Regions from separate parts of the Caulobacter sp. FV2ps19 genome, predicted to be linked through region 2. Evidence: riboswitches for the same ligand, from Rfam matches in the RefSeq annotation. Region 2 holds a riboswitch; the other holds the start of a gene.
The links. A riboswitch is a leader RNA that binds a small molecule or an ion and turns the genes downstream of it on or off. The one in region 2 is predicted to bind cobalamin.
Positions count from the first base shown of each region.

Region 1: it holds a riboswitch for cobalamin, as region 2 does, so the genes downstream of both, ACW18B_RS14005 (TonB-dependent receptor plug domain-containing protein) here and metE (5-methyltetrahydropteroyltriglutamate--homocysteine S-methyltransferase) in region 2, are expected to answer to the same signal.

Region 1 covers NZ_CM178729.1:2,940,739-2,950,556, reverse strand. The annotation lists gene hfq (RNA chaperone Hfq) at 1-148, shown strand, start outside; gene hflX (GTPase HflX) at 160-1,494, shown strand; gene mazG (nucleoside triphosphate pyrophosphohydrolase) at 1,496-2,314, opposite strand; gene ACW18B_RS14015 (MFS transporter) at 2,286-3,668, opposite strand; gene ACW18B_RS14010 (hypothetical protein) at 3,738-4,235, opposite strand; cobalamin riboswitch at 4,447-4,634, shown strand; gene ACW18B_RS14005 (TonB-dependent receptor plug domain-containing protein) at 4,773-6,725, shown strand; gene ACW18B_RS14000 (cobyric acid synthase) at 6,830-8,311, shown strand; gene ACW18B_RS13995 (transglutaminase-like domain-containing protein) at 8,340-9,137, opposite strand; gene ACW18B_RS13990 (aldose epimerase family protein) at 9,223-9,818, opposite strand, start outside.
Region 2 covers NZ_CM178729.1:1,139,879-1,149,696, reverse strand. The annotation lists gene pth (aminoacyl-tRNA hydrolase) at 132-752, shown strand; gene ACW18B_RS05530 (NAD(P)/FAD-dependent oxidoreductase) at 930-2,561, shown strand; gene ACW18B_RS05525 (class I SAM-dependent methyltransferase) at 2,807-3,430, shown strand; gene ACW18B_RS05520 (class I SAM-dependent methyltransferase) at 3,486-4,340, shown strand; gene metE (5-methyltetrahydropteroyltriglutamate--homocysteine S-methyltransferase) at 4,354-6,708, opposite strand; cobalamin riboswitch at 6,828-7,056, opposite strand; gene ACW18B_RS05510 (pirin family protein) at 7,122-7,952, opposite strand; gene ACW18B_RS05505 (hypothetical protein) at 8,108-8,446, shown strand; gene ychF (redox-regulated ATPase YchF) at 8,575-9,675, shown strand; gene ACW18B_RS05495 (dienelactone hydrolase family protein) at 9,740-9,818, shown strand, end outside.

The sequences.
Region 1 (9,818 bases), 1.8 Mb from region 2:
CCAGGGCGTTGTCAGCTGGTTTGACAATTTCTGTGTCCTGCTTCGCCGCGATGGCCAGTCGCAACTGGTCTATAAGCACGCCATCTCGACCATCATGCCGGCTCAGCCTGTCCAGCTGTACGAGCCGAGCGCCGACTCCGACGATTGAATTAGAGACGCTTGTCCAAATCTTCAAAATCCGTAGATCACGCCACGCCGGTTCTTAAGGCGTTCGTCGTCCACCCGGTTCGTCCCAAGCGGGGCCAGTCCGCCATCGAAGCGCGCGATCCGCAAGCGCGCCTCGAAGAGGCGGTCGGCCTCGCCGAGGCGCTTGACCTCAATGTCGTGGAGACGGCGATCGCGCCCCTGCGCGTGGTCACGCCGGCCACCCTATTCGGCAAGGGCAAGATCGAGGAGTTCGCGACGATCTGCGAGGTCGAGAAAATCGATGTCGCGGTCTTTGACGACCAGTTGACCCCGGTCCAGCAACGCAATCTGGAGCGGGGTCTCAACGTCAAGGTCGTGGACCGGACGGGCCTGATCCTTGAGATCTTCGCCCGCCGTGCTCGCACGCGCGAAGGCAAGCTGCAGGTCGAGCTGGCGCGCTTGGACTATGAGCGTTCGCGCCTGGTCCGGACCTGGACCCACCTGGAACGCCAGCGTGGCGGCACCGGCAATACGGGCGGCCCTGGGGAAACCCAGATCGAGCTCGACCGTCGCCTGATCGCCGACAACATCATCAAGCTGAAGCGCGAGCTGGAAGAGGTGCGGCGTACGCGGACCCTGCACCGCAAGGCGCGCAGCAAGGTCCCGTACCCGACCGTCGCGCTGGTCGGCTACACCAATGCCGGCAAGTCCACCCTGTTCAATCGGCTCACCGAGGCGAACGTGCTGGTCAAGGACATGCTGTTCGCCACGCTGGATCCCACGCTGCGGACGGTGAAATTGCCCGACGGTCGCCCGGCGATCCTGTCCGATACGGTGGGGTTCATTTCCGACCTGCCGCACGAACTGGTCGAGGCGTTCCGCGCCACCCTGGAGGAGGTACAGGAAGCCGACGTCGTGCTGCATGTGCGCGACATCGCCAATCCCGACAGCGCCGCCCAGGCGCGCGATGTCGAGACGGTGCTGGCCGATCTCGGCGTCACCTTCGACGACGGCAAGACCATCGTCGAGGTGTGGAACAAGATCGATCTGGTCGCCGAGGAAGATCGCGAAGAGGTCGAGGGCAATGCACGCCGGCTAGGCGCTGCGGCGGTTTCGGCCGTCACCGGCGATGGATGTCCCGAACTGCTCAAGCGGATCGGGGCGCTGATCGATGATACGCCTCCTGTCGCCATTCGTCTGGGGGCAAGCGACGGCGAGGGTCTAGCCTGGATCTATCGCAATGGCCGCGTGATCAGCCGGGAAGATGAGGCGCAGGGCGGGATCGTCATCGTCGCGCGTCTTGACGCCCAGGCCCTGGGGCGCTTCGAGCGTCAGTTCCCGGACGCCTTCGTGATGGTCGCCAACTAGCTTAGCGCTTTTTCTCGTCGGCCTTGGCGGCGTTCCAAAGTCCGTCCATCTCGGCCAGATCCGATTGGTCTGGGGTGCGACCGTCCTTCGCCAGGGCTGCCTCGATATAGGCGAACCGCCGGCTGAACTTGGCGTTGGTGGCGCGCAGCGCGTCTTCCGGTTCGACATCGAGCTTGCGGGCCAGATTGGCGCAGACGAAGAGCAGGTCGCCCAGCTCCTCGCGGGCTTTGGCCTGGTCGCCGGCCGCGATCTCGACCTCCAGTTCCGCGATCTCCTCGCGCAGCTTGTCCAGAACTTCGTCGGTCGATGGCCAGTCAAAGCCCACCCGGGCCGCGCGCTTGGTAAGCTTCACCGCGCGGGTCAGGGCCGGCAGGCCGGCGGGCACGTCGTCAAGCACGCCCGTCTTGGCCTTGGCCCGGCGCTCCTGCGCCTTCAGGGCCTCCCAGCCCGACGTCTGGGCGGCCTGGTCGTCATAGGTATGGTCGCCGAAGACGTGCGGGTGCCGGCGGATCATCTTGTCGGAGATGGCGGCGGCGACGGCGGCGAAGTCGAACGCGCCCTGTTCTTCTGCCATGCGCGAATGGAAGACCACCTGCAGAAGCAGGTCGCCCAGCTCTTCCTTCAGGTCGCTCAGATCGCCGCGCTCGATGGCGTCGGCGACCTCATAGGCCTCTTCAACCGTGTAGGGCGCGATGCTGGCGAAGGTCTGTTGCTGATCCCAGGGGCAGCCGCCGACAGGATCGCGCAGGCGCGCCATGATCCCGAGCAGGGCAAACAACGGATGGTCGGGGTCATTCGGCAGGGGCGGCGAGGGCGGCATTCTGATCCGGTTCGGGCTCGTGGGCTGACCGCGCCGCCGCATCGCGCGCCGCGAGTTGGCGCTGGATCTCGGCGACGCGAGTCGCGTCGAGCGGATAGCGTAGCATCACGACCGCGACGACAAGCCCCAAGGCGGCGGGCACGACTGAATAGAGAGAGATCAGGGCGACGTCGCCGGTGGCGGAGGGCAGCTTGGGGTCGAAGCCAAGCAGGGCGAGCAGGGGGAAGGCTCCAATCGCCAGGGCATGTCCCAGCTTCATCGTGCCATTGACGATCGCATAGAGAAGTCCGGTGCGGTCGACGCCGCTGGCCAGGCGTTCCTCGTCGCCGATGTCCGCCATCATCGACCGGACCAGCAACGGGGCCGCCGAATAGGGGAGGCCGGCCAGGATCAGCACCAGCGCCCCAGCCCATGTGTTTCCGGCCGGGGTCACCACGGCGAAGACCTGCACGATGGCGTAGACGACCGACGCCACCGCCAGGGCGTGGTGCTTGCCCAGTCGCTTGGCCAGCATCGGCCAGATCGAGGCGCCAGCCAGGGCCGAGATGAAATACAGCAGAAGCAGCAAACCCGCCTGGGTCTTGTCGAAGCCCTTGATGCGCTCGAAGAAAAAGAAGAACAGCGCGCCTGCGATACCAGGAGCCAGGCCCATCAGCAGGTCCGCGAGGAGCAGCTTGCGCACGGAACTCCGCTTGAGCAGAGCCAGATACTGCGTCAGACCCGAGGCGTGCCGGATTGTCGGCGCGGCCGGCTCGCCCACCGCGCGCGTCGCCAGCAGCACCGACAGCGGGATCAAAAGCACGATGAACCAGCCCATCGAGCGGATGCCGGCGGCATGGTCCCCCTTGAAGGCATAGGCCATGATCGGCGGCAGGGTGAGCACCAGGATCATGCCCACGACGTTGCCGGCTTGCCACCAGCCATAGACGCGCGATCGTTGCGCGTAGTCGGTCGACAGCACTGAGGCCCAGGCGGTGTGCGACAACACGACCATCGAATAGCCGGCATAGGTGACGACCAGCCAGAACCACAGATAGATCGGCCCGATTCCCGGCTGGGCCATGAACAGGGCGAAGGCGCCGATCATCACCAGCGGCGAGCCCATGACCAGCCAGGGCCTGAATCGGCCCCAGCGGGTGCGGGTTCGATCCATGAGGCCGCCGATGAACGGGTCGAAGAGGATGTCGATCAGACGAACGATCAGAAACGCCGCCCCCACCGCGCTGAGCGACAGGCCAAGGTCGCTGGCGTAGAACTCGGGGAGGTACACAACAAGGGGCAGGCCCAGCGCCGAGATCGGCAAGCAAGGCGCGGCGAAAGCCGCCAGGGACCACGACGATCGTCGATCGGCCATTGCTCAGTGTCCTCCCAGACCGGCGGGTTGGTTCCCGCCTCTTGACTTCAAATGTCGTATCCAGCCGCGTCAGCGGTCGTCATATTGGTCCTTGGCCAGCCGGTCCGCCAGCCTGTCGAAGGCCCGGTCGGCGTCGCTCCAGGTCGTGCTGGTGCTGGCCCAGCGGATGTCGCTCTCGTACCAGCTGTAGTGAACGGGGATCCGAGCGCCAGACGACGCCCGGTATTCGCCGCTGATGCGGGCGCCGCCGACGCCGAAACTGGAATAGGACAGTCCTGGCTTGACGCTCATTTGCCGCTGCGTAGGGCGGTTGGGTTTGGCGTCTTCGATCACCAGGTCCAGCACGCCGCCATCCGGACGAAGCGCGCCTGCGCTGTCCAGGGCCTTTTCGACAGACTGCTTGAGCTCTCCAGTCAGGTACTGGATCTCACGGTCGTCGAGGATTTCGGTTTTCCTTGCCAGGTCTGACCCAAGGGTCACGTGGACCACCGAGACAACAGGCGCCGCCTGGGCCGGGACGGCGGTGACCGCCAGGCCCAGGGCAAGGATCGCGAGCGAGGCTCTCATCATTGACACTCCGAAACTGATCCTTTCGCAAACTGTGCGTCGATCCGTCGGAAAACGCCAGCGCTGGATCAACCCATTCCAAACGTTTGTTCGGGTTGGCGATGCGCCTGGGATCGGGCCCACCGGAACCGGTTTCTGCACCCCTGGGCTCGGCGACGAACCGACCCAATGTCTTTCAAGCGTCACATTGACGGTCTTGGACGCAGTCTATAGGGCTGCTCGCGCGTCAGGTTCCTCGCAAGAGGATGAATAGGGAACGGGGTTTAAAACCCCGGCTGCCCCCGCAACTGTAAGCGGTGAGCTTACGCGTCACATGCCACTGGGACCTCGGTCCTGGGAAGGCGACGCGCCAAGCCTAGACCCGTGAGCCAGGAGACCTGCCCGGCGCAGTCGTTCATCGTCCGGCCGGGGTGCGCCGAACGAACGGGATTTCCCGCGAAACGACATGTCAGTCAGGCCGCGTCGCGGCCTTTGGCCTCGGCGTGTCTGCACGTTCGCGGCTGGAGGACGTGCGCGGGTCATTCAAAGGGAAAGACCATGATCCGAGCGCTTCTGTGCTCCTCCGCACTCTCCACTACCCTGATCGCCGGCGCCGCTATGGCCGACGAGCAACGGGCTCCTGAAACCGACGTCGCCGGCAAGACCGGCGCGACCGCAGTCGCTGAACTTGTGGTCACCGCCACCCGCTCGCCGCAACCGATCGAAAAGGTCGGGGCCTCGATCAGCGTGCTGACGACCGAGGCCATCCAGGCCAGCCAGGCGATCTCGGCGGTTGAATTGCTGGCCCAGACGCCCAGCGTCACCTTCGCCCGCAATGGCGGCGTGGGTTCCGCCACCAGCCTCTATATCCGCGGCGCTGAAACCCAGCACACCGTGGTGCTGATTGACGGCGTGAAGCTGAACGATCCGTCCTCGACCCAGGGCAGCTATAACGCCGGCAACCTGCTGATCGGCGATGTCTCGCGCATCGAGGTCCTGCGCGGCGCTCAATCCACCCTGTGGGGCAGCCAGGCCATCGGCGGGGTGGTCAACATCGTCACCGCCGAGCCGACCGAAGCTTTCGAAAGCAATGCCAGCATCGAGGGCGGCGCGCGCGACACCGCCTTTGTCCGCGCCGGGGCCGGCGGGGTGACCGAGCGCGTCACCTGGCGTCTGGCGGGCAGCTATTACACCACCGACGGCTTCTCGGCCTATGCGCCGGGCAAGGAGAAGGACGGCTATCAGAACACCGGCGTCTCGGGCCGCGTGCGGGTGGCGCTCAGCGACAATGTCTCGGCCGAAGTTCGCTCGGTCTATTCCTATGGGCGGGTCGATTTCGACGGCTTTGGCGTGGATTCCCCGGAGTTTGGCCGCACTGAGGAACTGGTGATCTATACCGGTCTGAACTTCGCCCTGCTGGACGGTCGCTGGAACAACCGCCTAGCCTACGGCTACACCGACACCGATCGAGAGAACATCAACCCGGCCCGCCCGGCCGTGCCGCTGAGCTTCGACGCCATCGGCAAGAACAAGCGCTGGGAATACCAGGGCGCCTTCGCCGTGACGGACACGGTTACGGCCTCGTTTGGCGCTGAAAGCGAGCGTTCGCGAATGGCCGTTCGCTCGCCCAGCACAAGTGCGCCCAATCCGGCGTTTCGCACGGGACGGGTTAGTTCAGACAGCGTCTATGGCCAGCTTCAGGCCGAGCTCGTTCCGGGGCTGACCTTGACCGGTGGTCTGCGCTACGAAGACCATGACACTTATGGCCGCCATACCCTGGGTCAGGTCTCGGCCGCCTGGGCGTTGAATGAGGGCGCCACGGTTCTGCGCGCCAGCTTTGGCCAGGGTTTCCGCGCGCCGGGCCTCTACGAACTCTACAGCGAGTACGGCAATCTGGATCTGAAGCCGGAAAGCTTCGACAGCTGGGACGCCGGCGTTGAGCAGCGCCTTCTGGGCGGCAAGGCCAAGGTTTCGGCGACGCTGTTCAAGCGCGAAGCGGACAACGAGATACGCTACTTCTCGTGCAGCTACACGGCGACCGACGCCCTGTGCAATCCGGGCGGCGCCCTCCGGTACGGCTACTACAAGAACCTCCAGAAGACCGAGACCAAGGGGGTGGAGCTGATCGGTCAGCTTGAGGTTACGGATCGCCTGACCCTGAGCGGCAACTACACCTATACCGACGCCGAGAACGCCTCCGGCGCGTCGGCGGGCAAGCAACTGACACGGCGGCCCAAGGCCCTGGCCAATCTGTCTGCGAGCTATCGCTGGCCGGTCGGCCTGAACACGGCGGTCGCCGCGCGGCATGTTGGCAAGACGTTCAACAATGAGGCCAATACCGTCGCTGTCAGCGGCTACACGCTTGTCGATCTGCGGGCGTCCTATCCGATCAACGAGACGCTCGAAGTCTATGGTCGGATCGAGAACGCCTTCGATAAGGACTATCAGACGGTCCTGAACTACGGGACTCCCGGACGCGGCGCTTTCCTGGGTGTTCGCGCCAAGTTCTAGAGTCTGAACGACGCCGCTGTTCCGCGCGGTGTGTCACGCGCGGCGGTCGCCCAAGAGCGATCGCCGCGTTTGGCCAATGTGGTGCTCATCGCCGGAGGACGATCATGGCCGCCTTGATGATCCAGGGGTGCGGCTCGGATGTTGGCAAGTCGGTGCTGGTCGCCGGCCTCTGTCGGCTGTTCGCCAATCGGGGGCTGAGCGTACGGCCGTTCAAGCCGCAGAACATGTCCAACAATGCAGCCGTCACCGCCGACGGCGGCGAGATCGGTCGGGCGCAGGCGCTTCAGGCCATGGCCTGTCGCACGCCGCCGACCGTCGATATGAATCCGGTGCTGCTCAAGCCGCAAAGCGACGTGGGCGCCCAGTTGATCGTACGGGGCCAGATGGCGGGGACCTGGCAGGCTCGGGGGTATCAGGACCACAAGCTGGCCTTGCTCGATACCGTGTTGGAGAGCTACCGGCGTCTTGAAGCCGAATGCGACCTGGTGATCGTCGAAGGCGCGGGGAGTCCTGCCGAGGTCAATCTGCGCGTCGGCGACATCGCCAATATGGGATTCGCGCGCGCCGCCGATGTTCCGGTCGTACTGGTCGGCGACATTGATCGGGGGCATGTCATCGCGGCCCTGGTGGGGGCGCATGTCGTGCTCGACGCCGAGGATCGCGCGATGATCCGGGGATTTCTGATCAACAAGTTCCGGGGCGATCCGTCGCTGTTTGACGACGGGCGAACCGAGATCGTGCGGCGCACGGGCTGGGCGGATCTAGGCATGGCGCCTTGGCTGGCGGCGGCGCGGTCCTTGCCGGCCGAGGATGCCGTGGTGTTGGATCGAGCCGTTCAGGGCGGGCGCCGGCGGCTACGGATCGTGGCGCCGATGCTGTCGCGGATCGCCAATTTCGACGATTTTGACGCCCTTCGTCTGGAGCCGGACGTGGAATTCAGCTTCGTTCCTCCCGGGCAGCCGCTGCCGGGCGACGCTGACCTGGTGATCCTGCCGGGCACCAAGGCGACCCTGGCGGACCTGGCCTTCCTGCGCGCCCAGGGCTGGGATATCGACCTGATGGCGCACGTTCGCCGCACTGGGCGGGTGCTGGGCGTTTGTGGCGGCTATCAGATGCTGGGCAGGACCCTGAGCGATCCTACCGGCGTCGAAGGACCACCGGAGACGGTCCAAGGCCTCGGGCTGCTGGATGTCGACACGGTGCTGACCGGAGACAAGGTGCTGGCGCCGGCATCGGGCCGACTGCTCTCCTCCGGCGCGCCTTTCGAGGGCTATGAGATGCATGTCGGCCGTACGACGGGCGACGCCCGGGCCATGCTGATCATGGACAACGGCGCGACGGACGGTGCGCTGTCACCTGATGGGCGGATCATGGGCTGCTACGTCCACGGCCTGTTCAATCAGGGATCGGCGCGTGAGGCTTTCCTGGCCGAAATGGGCGCGGCGTCCGATGGACTGGACCAGGCCGTGCGCGTCCATGCAGCGCTGGACGGGATCGCATCGGCTCTGGAAGAGGCCTTTGATATCGACGCCTTGTCGAGCATTGCCGGCCTGGACGCCGTTGCGCGCCGTTCCGGTCAGTCCTGATCTCAGCGCGGGCTGTGGCCTCAACGTGTCAAGCTGCCGGCCGCTGGGCCAGCCGTTCGTGAATCGAGAAGCTCTGGGCCACGAGTTGCGCGGTTCCAAAGATGGTCATGAAGGCGATGTCTGCGGCGTCGCGCCCTGTCGCGACGCGCACCAGACCCTCCAGCGGCGCTAGCCCCGTGGGGTCGATCAAGCGCCATCGGCCACCCAGATAGACCTCGGCGACGGCGTGCAGATCAGCCGGTTCAAGGCGCCACGCATAGGCGCTGACCGCTCGCGCGGGAATATCGGCGGCTCTGCAAAGGGTGATCGCGAGGTGGGCGAAGTCGCGACACACGCCGGCGCGATCGACAAAGGTGTCACGTGCTGTGGTGGCCGCGTCGCTGACGCCGGTCTTGTAGTCGATGTGCTCGGCGATCCAGGCCAGGATGGCGGCGACCTGGGCGCCACCGGTCAGCGTCCCGAATTCCCGTTCGACAAAGCGCTCAAACTGGTCGGACGGGCAATATCGGCTGGCGCGAAGATAGGGCAGGGCGTCCCCTGGCAGATCGCGGATGGCTGTAGCAGCCGCGCCCTGCAGTTCTGGAAAGCGCTCGGCCACCTCTATATCGGCGGAATAGTCGATATCGACACGGCCGCTGGCGGTGAAAACGGCGCGGCGCTCGCCGCTATGGTCATCGTCCAGCCGCGCGATCTGAGCGGTCGGCGATAGGATCAGGGCCTCGCTGTGGATCGTCTGGCCGCTTCCATGTGCGGCTTCTATCAACAGCAACACCTCGCACGGCGACGTGAAGTCATAGGTGAGCTTGGCCTGAATATCGAACCGCATGGGCGTCTCCACGATCCGATCAACGCGCCATGGCAGCGGGCGTTGCGCACCTTACTCCGCGTCGCACGGATCGGAGCCGACAGCTCTATTTTTCGACGGTGAGCCTGAAGATCATCGTGTTGCGATAGGTCTGGCCCGGATCGAGACGAACCGGCGCAAAGGCGGGTTGATTGGGCGCGTCAGGGAAATGCTGGGGCTCCAGCGCTATGCCGTCGCCCTGACGATAGATCTTGCCGCTCTTGCCGATGGTCGTGCCGTCGATGAAATTGCCAGCATAGACCTGGATGCCGGGTTGATCGGTCAAGATCTCCATGGCGCGGCCGCTCTGAGGGTCGGAGAGACGGGCGCCAAGACGAGGTTCACCGCCCGAAACGCCTCTCAGGACGTAGTTGTGATCGTAGCCGCGGCCGATGACGATCTGCGGATCGCTGGCGTCGCGAATGCGTTCGCCCACCGTATGAGGCGTTCGAAAATCAAAGGGCGTTCCGGCCACCGGGGTCGTCGCGCCGGTCGGGATCAATTCGCCGTCCACGGGCGTGTAGCCGTCGGCCTCCAGGGTCATCACATTGTCCATCGCACCCTGGGGTGAGCCCTCGCCCGCGAGATTGAAAAGCGCGTGGTTGGTGAGGTTGACGATGGTCGGCTTGTCGGTGGTCGCGCCATAGGTGACGGTCAGCTGGT
Region 2 (9,818 bases):
AGGCGCCTCAGGATGAGGACGTTGAGTAAGGGCCGGCAAAATGCTCCTCATCCTGAGGCGCCCGCGCAGCGGGCCTCGAAGGACGCAGAGCGCCGCACCAAAAACTTCAAAGACGGAGCAAGCGGCTGTCCATCTTGATCCTCGCCGGCCTCGGCAATCCCGAGCCCAAATACGAGAAGAACCGGCACAATGTCGGCTTCATGGCGCTGGACGCCCTGGCCCGCCGCTGGGGGACCTCGCCGTGGCGCGCCCGCTTCCAGGGCCAGGCCTGCGAGGGCTCGGTCCCGACGCCGAACGGCGCCGTGAAGCTGCTGATGCTCAAACCCAAGACCTATTACAACGAGAGCGGCCGCGCCGTGGGCGAGGCGATGAAGTTCTACAAGCTGGCCCCCAGCGACGTCATCGTGTTCCACGACGAGATCGACATGGCCCCCGGCCGCTTCCGGATGAAGGCCGGCGGCGGGGCGGCGGGCAATAACGGCATCCGCTCGATCACCAGCCAGATCGGCGACGCCTTCCGCCGTGGCCGCATCGGCGTGGGCCATCCGGGCGACAAGGACATGGTCATGCACTACGTCCTGGGCGACTTCCACAAGGTCGAGCACCAGTGGCTGGACCCGATGCTGGACGCCATCTGCGACGCCCTGCCCTTCGCGGCGGTCGGCGAGGACGAGCGCTATCAGGGCGAGGTCATGCGCCTGGCGCCGGCCCCCAAGGCCGATCCGCGCAAGCCGCCGAAGGGCGGGGAGTAAGCTCGTCACTCACACAAAGCTTGTCATCCCGGCCGCAGCGAAGCGGAGAGCCGGGACCCAGGGGCCAACGCAACGCGGCTGCCCTGGGTCCCGGGTCGGCGACGCCGCCCGGGATGACAAGCTTTTGTTGCTGAAGAAGAAAGTGTCCTCCGGATAGAAAAACGCTAAGTCCCCACCATGCTGCGCATCTCCGAACTAAAGCTGCCCCTGGGCCATCCGCCCGAAGCCATGGCCCCGGCTCTGTGCGAACGCCTGGGCATTCCGGCTAGCAACCTGCTGGACTTCGCCGTCGCCCGCCGGGCCCATGACGCGCGGCGCAAGGCGGCGATCCTGATGGTCTATTCGGTCGATGTAACGTTGCGCGATGAGGCGGAAGTTCTGGCGCGCTTCGCCGGCGATCCTCATGTGCGCATCAGGCCCGACACCGACTATCGCCTGACGGCCCAGGCGCCCAAGGCCTATGACGGCCCCCGCCCGGTGGTGGTCGGCGCGGGGCCTTGTGGCCTGTTCGCCGGTCTGATCCTGGCGCAGATGGGCTTCAAGCCGATCATCCTGGACCGCGGCAAGGCCGTGCGCGAGCGCACCAAGGACACCTGGGGCCTGTGGCGGCGTAGCGAGCTGAACCCCGAATCCAACGTCCAGTTCGGCGAGGGCGGCGCGGGCACCTTTTCCGACGGCAAGCTCTGGAGCCAGATCAAGGACCCCCGCCATCTGGGCCGCAAGGTGCTGGAGGAGTTCGTCAAGGCCGGCGCCCCGCCCGAGATCCTGACCGAGGCCCATCCCCACATCGGCACCTTCCGTCTGGTGACGATGGTGGAGTCGATGCGCGAGACCATCGAGGCCCTGGGCGGCGAATATCGCTGGCAACATCGGGTCGATGGGATCGAGGTCGAAACCGCCGCCGACGGCGCCCGCCGACTGCGCGGCCTGAAGCTGTCGACCGGCGAGGTTCTGGAGGCCGAGCACGTGGTGCTGGCCGTCGGCCACAGCGCCCGCGACACCTTCCAGATGCTGTACGATCAGGGCGTCCATATCGAGGCCAAGCCGTTCTCGATCGGGGTGCGGATCGAGCATCCGCAGTCGTGGATGGACAAGGCCCGCTTTGGAACCTGCGCGGGCCATCCCGACCTCGGCGCCGCCGACTACAGCCTGGCCCGTCACTGCGCCAATGGCCGCACGGTCTACAGCTTCTGCATGTGCCCCGGCGGCACGGTGGTGGCGGCGACGTCCGAGCCCGGCCGGGTGGTGACCAACGGCATGAGCCAGTATTCGCGCAATGAACGAAACGCCAATTCCGGCTTCGTGGTCGGCATCGATCCCGAGCGCGACTATCCGGGCCATCCGCTGGCGGGCGTCGAGTTCCAGCGCAAATGGGAGAGCCTGGCCTATGTGGCCGGCGGCTCGACCTATGCGGCGCCGGCCCAGAAGGTCGGCGACTTCCTGGCCGGCCGGCCCTCGACCGACCTGGGCGAGGTGGCGCCGTCCTACAAGCCCGGCGTGACCATGACCGACCTGTCGGCCTGCCTGCCGCCGTTCGTGATCGAGGCCATGCGCGAGGCCCTGCCGGTGTTTGGCCGTCAGATCGCCGGCTATGACCATCCCGACGTGCTGCTGACCGGGGTGGAGACGCGCACCTCCTCGCCGATCCGGATCACCCGCGGCAAGGACTTTCAGAGCCTCAACACCGCCGGCCTGTTCCCGGCCGGCGAGGGCGCGGGCTATGCCGGCGGCATCCTCTCGGCGGCCATCGACGGCATCAAGGTGGCCGAGGCGGTGGCCAGCGCCTGGATGGCGGCCGCCGCGGACTAACGCGTTCGACATTCAGATGTTCGACACCCCCCTTCGCCGCCTATCCCCGCGAAGGCCGAGGATGGACGGTGGTTTTGGTCTTGCGGCCCGGGAATCCGCAGCTTTGACTGAATGCCGATCGACCCTGCCCTCCCCTTGGGAAAGCTGGACCAGACCGTGGCCATTGGCCATTGTCGACCCGAGGCCTCACCCCTCGCTAGGCCGCTCACGCGGCTTGCGCGGCGCGGCCTGGGAGATCCACCACCATGACGTCCTTCTATGATCGCCACGTCCTCCCCCGGCTGATCCGCTGCGCCTGCGGGGCCGGAGCGATCGCCAAGCAGCGCGCCAGGATCGTGCCGCGGGCCGAGGGGCGGGTTCTGGAACTGGGGATCGGCGGCGGTCTGAACCTGGCCTTCTATGACCCGGCGCGGGTGACCAGCGTCACGGGCGTTGATCCCTCCGAAGGCCTGCGGACGCTGGCGATGGCGGCCCCGCGCGCCGAAGGCCTCAAGGTCGAGGTGCTGGCGGGAGAGGCCGAGCGCCTGGCCTTTGACGATCACAGCTTCGACACCGTGGTCTGCACTTTCACCCTGTGCTCGGTCCACACGCCCGAGGCCGTGCTGGCCCAGGCGCGCCGGGTGCTCAAGCCCGGCGGCCGCTTTCTGTTCTGCGAGCACGGCCTGGCGCCGGACCCCGAGGTCGCTCGCTGGCAGAGACGGATCGAACCGTTCTGGACGCCGCTGGCCGGCGGCTGCCGCCTGACCCGCCCGGTCGGGGCGGCCATCGCCGCCGCAGGCTTTCGGATCGACGAGGCCCAGACTTTCTACATGCCCAAGGCGCCCCGGCCTTTGGGCTGGTGCGAGCTGGGCGTGGCTTGCGTCGCCTGACGCCGACGCCATATCCCAAGGCCCAGTTTGCGGCGCGGCGCGCCCAGGAGTTCCCATGTCAGAGACGATGTCCACGGCCGCCAACGCCGCCCAGGTCGACTATTGGAACGCCACGGCAGGCCAGACCTGGGCCCAGTTCCAGAGCCAGCTGGACCGTCAGATCGCGCCCCTGGGTCTGGAGGCCCTCCGGGTGCTGGCCCCGCAGGCCGGCGAGCGGGTTCTGGATGTCGGCTGCGGCTGCGGACAGACCACGCTCGACCTTGCCAGCCGGGTGGGGGCGACAGGCCAGGTGACCGGCGTCGACATCTCCGAGCCGATGCTGGCGGTGGCCCGGGCGCGCGACATCCCCGGCGACGCGGCCCGGGCGCAGTTTCTCGAACAGGACGCCCAGACCGCCGACCTCGGCGAAGGCGTGCTCGACGCCGTGTTTTCCCGCTTCGGCGTGATGTTCTTCAGCGATCCGCCGGCCGCCTTCGCCAATCTGCGCAAGGCGCTGAAGCCGGACGGTCGGCTGACCTTCGTCTGCTGGCGGCCCTATCCGGAGAACCTGTGGATGCGCGCCCCGATGGAAGCGGCCCAGCCCTTCCTGCCGCCCGTCCAGCCCGCAGACCCCACGGCGCCGGGCCCCTTCGCTTTCGCCGATCCGCAACGGGTGGAGTCGATCCTGCAGGCGGCCGGGTTTGAAGACATCCGCATCACGCCCTTTGACGCCATGATCGGCGGCGGTTCGATCGACGACACCCTGGACCTGACCTTTCGGGTCGGCCCGCTGGGCTCGGCCCTGCGCGAAGCGCCGCACCTGGCGCCCACCGTCCGCGAGGCCGTGCGAGCCCGCCTGTCCGACTTCGCCACACCGCAGGGCGTGCTGATGCCCGCAGCGGTCTGGATCGTCCAGGCCGCCGCGGGATAGGCTCGAAGGGCGGCTAGCCGCCGGCGATCAGCGCGGCCCGGGCGGTCCTGGCGGCGGCGACCATGTTGACCAGGGCGGGACGAACCTCCTCCCAGCGGCGGGTCTTCAGGCCGCAGTCGGGATTGACCCACAGCTGGGCCGACGACAGCCGGCGCCCCGCCAGGGTCAGCAGCTCGGCCATCTCGGCCGCCCCCGGCGCGCGCGGCGCGTGGATGTCATAGACGCCCGGTCCGATCTGGGCCGGATAGGCATAGGTGGAGAAGGCCTCCAGCAGCTCCATCTTCGACCGCGCGGTCTCGATCGAGATCACATCGGCGTCCATCGCCCCGATGGCGGCGATGATGTCGTTGAACTCCGAATAGCACATGTGGGTGTGGACCTGGGTGCGATCGGCCACGCCCGAGGCGGCCAGACGGAAGGCCTCGACCGCCCAGTCCAGATAGGCCTGCCAGTCGGCGCGGCGCAGGGGCAGGCCCTCGCGCAGGGCCGCCTCGTCGATCTGGATGATCCGCGCCCCGGCCGCCTCGAGATCGACGACCTCGTCGCGGATCGCCAGGGCGATCTGCCGGCAGGTCTGGCTGCGGGGAATGTCGTCGCGCACGAAAGACCACTGCAGGATGGTGACCGGCCCTGTCAGCATGCCCTTCATTGGCCGCTCGGTCAGGCCCTGGGCGTAGCGCCACCACTCCACCGTCATCGGGCGAGGCCGCGAAACGTCGCCATACAGGATCGGCGGCCGCACGCAGCGCGAGCCATAGGATTGCACCCAGGCGTGCTGGGTGAAGACAAAGCCCGACAGCTGCTCGCCGAAATACTGCACCATGTCGTTGCGCTCGAACTCGCCGTGCACCAGCACGTCCAGACCGATCTCTTCCTGCCAGGCGACGGCGGCGGCGGTCTCCTGACGCAGGAAGGCCTGATAGTCGCCGTCGCTGATCTCGCCCCGGGCATGGGCCGAGCGGGCCTTGCGCACCGCCTGGGTCTGGGGGAACGAGCCGATGGTCGTGGTCGGCAGGGGCGGCAGGTTCAGATCGGCATGCTGAAGCGCGATGCGCCGGCTAAAGGGCGTGGCCCGGCGGGCGTCCTGCGGGGTCACGGCGGCCAGGCGGGCCTGAACGGCGGGATCGTGGATCCGGCTGGAGGTGCGGCGCGCGGCGGCGGCGGCCGCGGCGGCCTCCAACTGGGGCCGGACCGACGCGCGACCGGCGTTCAGGGCCCCGGCCAGAACGACCAGCGCCTCGACCTTCTGCACGGCGAAGGCCAGCCACTGGGCGACCTCGGGATCCAGCCGGGTCTCCGCCGACAGATCCACCGGCGTGTGCAGCAGCGAGCAGGATGGGGCCAGGATCACCCGGTCTCCGCCGCGCGCCGCCACCACCGGCTCCAGACGATCCAGCAGGGCCTCCAGATCGGCGCGCCACACATTGCGGCCGTCGATCACGCCCAGAGACAGCACCAGGCTCTCCCGCGCGGCGGCCAGCACGACCTCCAGATCCTGCGGCGCGCGGGCCAGGTCCAGGTGCAGACCCTCGACCGGCAGGTTGACCGCCGTGGCCAGATTGTCCCCGAAGCTTCCGAAATAGCTGGTCAGCATCAGCCGCAGCTCCGGCGCGGCGTGGGTCAGGGCGCCATAGGCCCGCCGCAGCTCGCCGCGCTCGAAGTCGGTCAGGTCCAGGGCCAGGCAGGGCTCGTCGATCTGCACCCAGTCCGCGCCGGCCTGGGCCAGACGCTGCAGCACCTGCGCATAGACCGGGATCAGCGCCGACAGCAGCGTCAGGGGCTGGAAGTCCGGATCGCGGCTCTTGGCCAGTTTCAGGAAGGTCACCGGCCCCAGCAGCACCGGGCGGGTCTGGATCCCCTGCGCCTTGGCCTCCAGGAACTCGTCGATCGGCTTGGTCGAGGTCAGGGCGAAGGTCTGGCCGCGCGACACCTCGGGAGCCAGATAATGATAGTTGGTGTCGAACCACTTGGTCATTTCCATCGCCGGCAGGCCGGCCGCGGGGTCGTTGACCGGCTCATGGACGTGGCCGTGGGCGCAGACTTCGGCGGCCTGCCCCTGGGTCCCGCGGGCCAGGGCGAAATAGGTGGGGGTATCGACCGGCCCGCCCGTCCAGCCATAGATCGGCGGGATGGCCCCCACCATGACGCTGGTGTCCAGCACGTGGTCATAGAGGGAGAAGTCGTTGCTGGGCACGTGATCCACGCCCAGGGCGGCCTGACGGGCCCAGGTCTGGCCGCGCAGGGCGGCGGCGGCGGTCAGCAGGCCGGCGGCGTCGAGCCGTCCGGCCCAATGCTCTTCCAGCACGCGCTTGAGCTCGCGACGGGGGCCGATGCGGGGAAAGCCCAGGGTGGCGACGGTGACGGTCATGGTTCAAAACCTCTGCCAGATGATGGCGAGAGGCTGATCGGGACGCGCGCAGGCGGTCGCGCACGGGACATCACGGCCCGGTCGCGCCTTGCTAGCGACCAGACCGGGCACCCCGCCGGAGGACGTTATCTGTCGGGGCAGGTCTCCTGGCTCACGGGTCAACGCCCCTGCCCTGGCCTTCCCGATCCGCCACCGATGAAGTTCGGCGGATCAGTGACACGTAACGGACAGCGGCTCACCGCTCACAGTTGCGGGGGCAGCGCCGGGATCGGGGTTTCACGCCCTCACCGACTTCCCTCTTAGCCACGCACGCCAAAGCGCACGCGGACCACGACAGGCCGCAAGAAGCACGGGACGGCCCCGCGCGTCAACAGAGACATAAGGATATCTTTATGTGATTTTGGAGATCAGCGTCAGAACTTGCCGGACTGGAAGTCCTCGAAGGCCTGCACGATCTCGTCGCGCGAGTTCATCACGAACGGGCCGTGCCAGAACACCGGCTCTTCGATCGGACGCCCGGCGATCAGCAGCACCCGGGCGTCGGTGACCGCCTCGACCAGCACGGTGTCGCCCTGGCCCAGGAACACGCCTGACAGGGCGTCGACCTTGCCGCCGGCCACGCGGACCTGGCCCTCATAGACCGCCAGCATGGCGTTGCGGTCATCGCCCACGGGCTCTTCGAACCGCGTTCCGGCCGGCAGCACGACGTCGAAATACAGCGCGTCGACCGCGCCGCCGCCGATGGGTCCGGCCGTGCCGCCATCGGTGACGCCCGAGATCACCTTGACGGTGACGCCGCCGTCGCGGGCCTCGACCGGGATGGCGTCGCTCTCGAACTCCGAATAGCCCGGCGCGCTCATCTTCAGCTTTGCCGGCAGATTGACCCACAGCTGGAAGCCGCGCATGCGGCCCTCTGACTGCTCGGGCATTTCGGAGTGGACGATGCCCTTGCCGGCCCGCATCCACTGGATGCCGCCAGGGCCGATGATCCCCTCGCGACCGGTATTGTCGCGGTGCCGCATCCGGCCTTCCAGCATGTAGGTCACGGTCTCGAAGCCGCGATGCGGATGGTCGGGGAAGCCGCCCATATAGTCAGATGCCTGATCGTTGTCGAAACAGTCCAGCATCAGGAACGGGTCGAACATCTGGGCTTCCTGGGTGCCCAGCATGCGGGTCAGGCGCACGCCGTCGCCATCCGAGGCGGGGACGCCCTTGACGATTTTCACGACAGGTCGAAGGCTCATCTCACGGCTCCTTTTCCGCCTTTGATATCGGGTACGGTTACAGTTGATGCAAGTGGCGGGGCGAGCGCGAACCCCTTTTGACGGCGCAGCGCTTTACAACACGCATTAGGAGCATGACACTGAGGTGGTCGCCTGAAGCGCGACGGAGAAACAGCATGACCCGTCCGGCCGTATTCGGTGTTCGCGCTCTTCTTGTGCTGCTGGCGGCGGCATCCACGGCTGGCTGCGGCGTCAAGACAACCTCCGCTCGGATTGTCGTTCAGGGCGCGCCCGCCCAGGTGGACCGCTACTTGGTGAGCCAGACGGCCGCCCATCCGGGCCTCAAGGCCTCCCTGTCGGCGCCCGACAGCAAGGGTCAGGTCGCGGCCACCCTGATCGTGCCCAGGCACGAGGGAAGCGCCGGGACCATGCAATTGATGACCCAGGCCATGGAGTCGAAGCTGACCGTTTCGTACTCGGCGACCAGCACCAGAACGTGGCTGCGGCTGGGCTAGGCTCTCCGCGGGCCGCGCTTCACCCGCGATCGACGACGCTCTGAGGCGAACGGGGCTTAACCGCCCTGCCCTTCGCGTTCGCCGCCGATCCGTGCTAGGTCGCGGCCAACGAAATTCACGAGAGTTCCATGGCCCTAAAAGTCGCCATCGTCGGCCTGCCCAATGTCGGCAAGTCCACCCTGTTCAACGCTCTGACCCAGACGGCGTCGGCCCAGGCCGCCAACTATCCGTTCTGCACGATCGAGCCCAATACCGGCGAGGTGGCCGTGCCCGAGCCGCGCCTGGAGGCCCTGGCCAAGATCAGCGGTTCGAAGGAAATCATCCCGGCCCGCATCACCTTTGTCGACATCGCCGGCCTGGTGCGCGGCGCGAGCAAGGGCGAAGGCCTGGGCAACCAGTTCCTGGCCAATATCCGCGACTGCGACGCCGTGGCCTTCGTGGCCCGCTGCTTTGAAGACGGCGACATCGTCCACGTGGAAGGCCGCATCGACCCGATCAGCGATCTCGAGATCATCGAGATGGAGCTGATGCTGGCCGATCTGGAAAGCCTGGAAAAGCGCGTTCCGGCCCTCGAAAAGCGCGCCAAGGTCGGCGCCGACAAGGAGAGCGCCAACACCCTGCGCCTGGCCAATATCGCCCTGGCCCTGCTGCGCGAAGGCCGCCCGGCCCGCGCCGCCAAGATCGACGCCGATGACGAGAAGGCGTGGCACATGCTGCAGCTGCTGACCTCGCTGCCGGCCCTCTATGTCTGCAATGTCGATGAAGGCAGCGCCGACAAGGGCAACACGTTCAGTGACCTGGTGGCCGAACGCGCCGCCAAGGACAACGCCAAAAGCGTGGTCATCTCGGCCCAGATCGAGAGCGAGATCGCCCTGCTGGACGCCGAGGAACGCGCCGAATTCCTCGAGACCCTGGGCCTGGAAGAGCCGGGCCTCAACCGCCTGATCCGCGAAGCCTACACACTGCTGGACCTGCAGACCTATTTCACAGTCGGCCCCAAGGAAGCCCGCGCCTGGACCATCCATGTGGGCGACACCGGCCCGCAGGCGGCCGGCGTCATCCACACCGACTTCGAGAAGGGCTATATCCGCGCCGAAACCATCGCCTTTGACGACTTCATCAAGCTGGGCGGTGAAAACGGCGCCAAGGAAGCCGGCAAGATGCGGGCCGAGGGCAAGGAATATGTCGTCAAGGACGGCGACGTGATGCACTTCCGGTTCAACGTCTAGGACACCATATCAAGCGGCCGGAACGGAAACGTCCCGGCCGCTTTTTATTGGCGAGGAGGCCCGCATGTCCGACAAGATCACCCTGACCTCAGCGATCGACGGCTTCGCCTTCAACGCCCTGCATGCGCAGCCGCAGGGCGAGC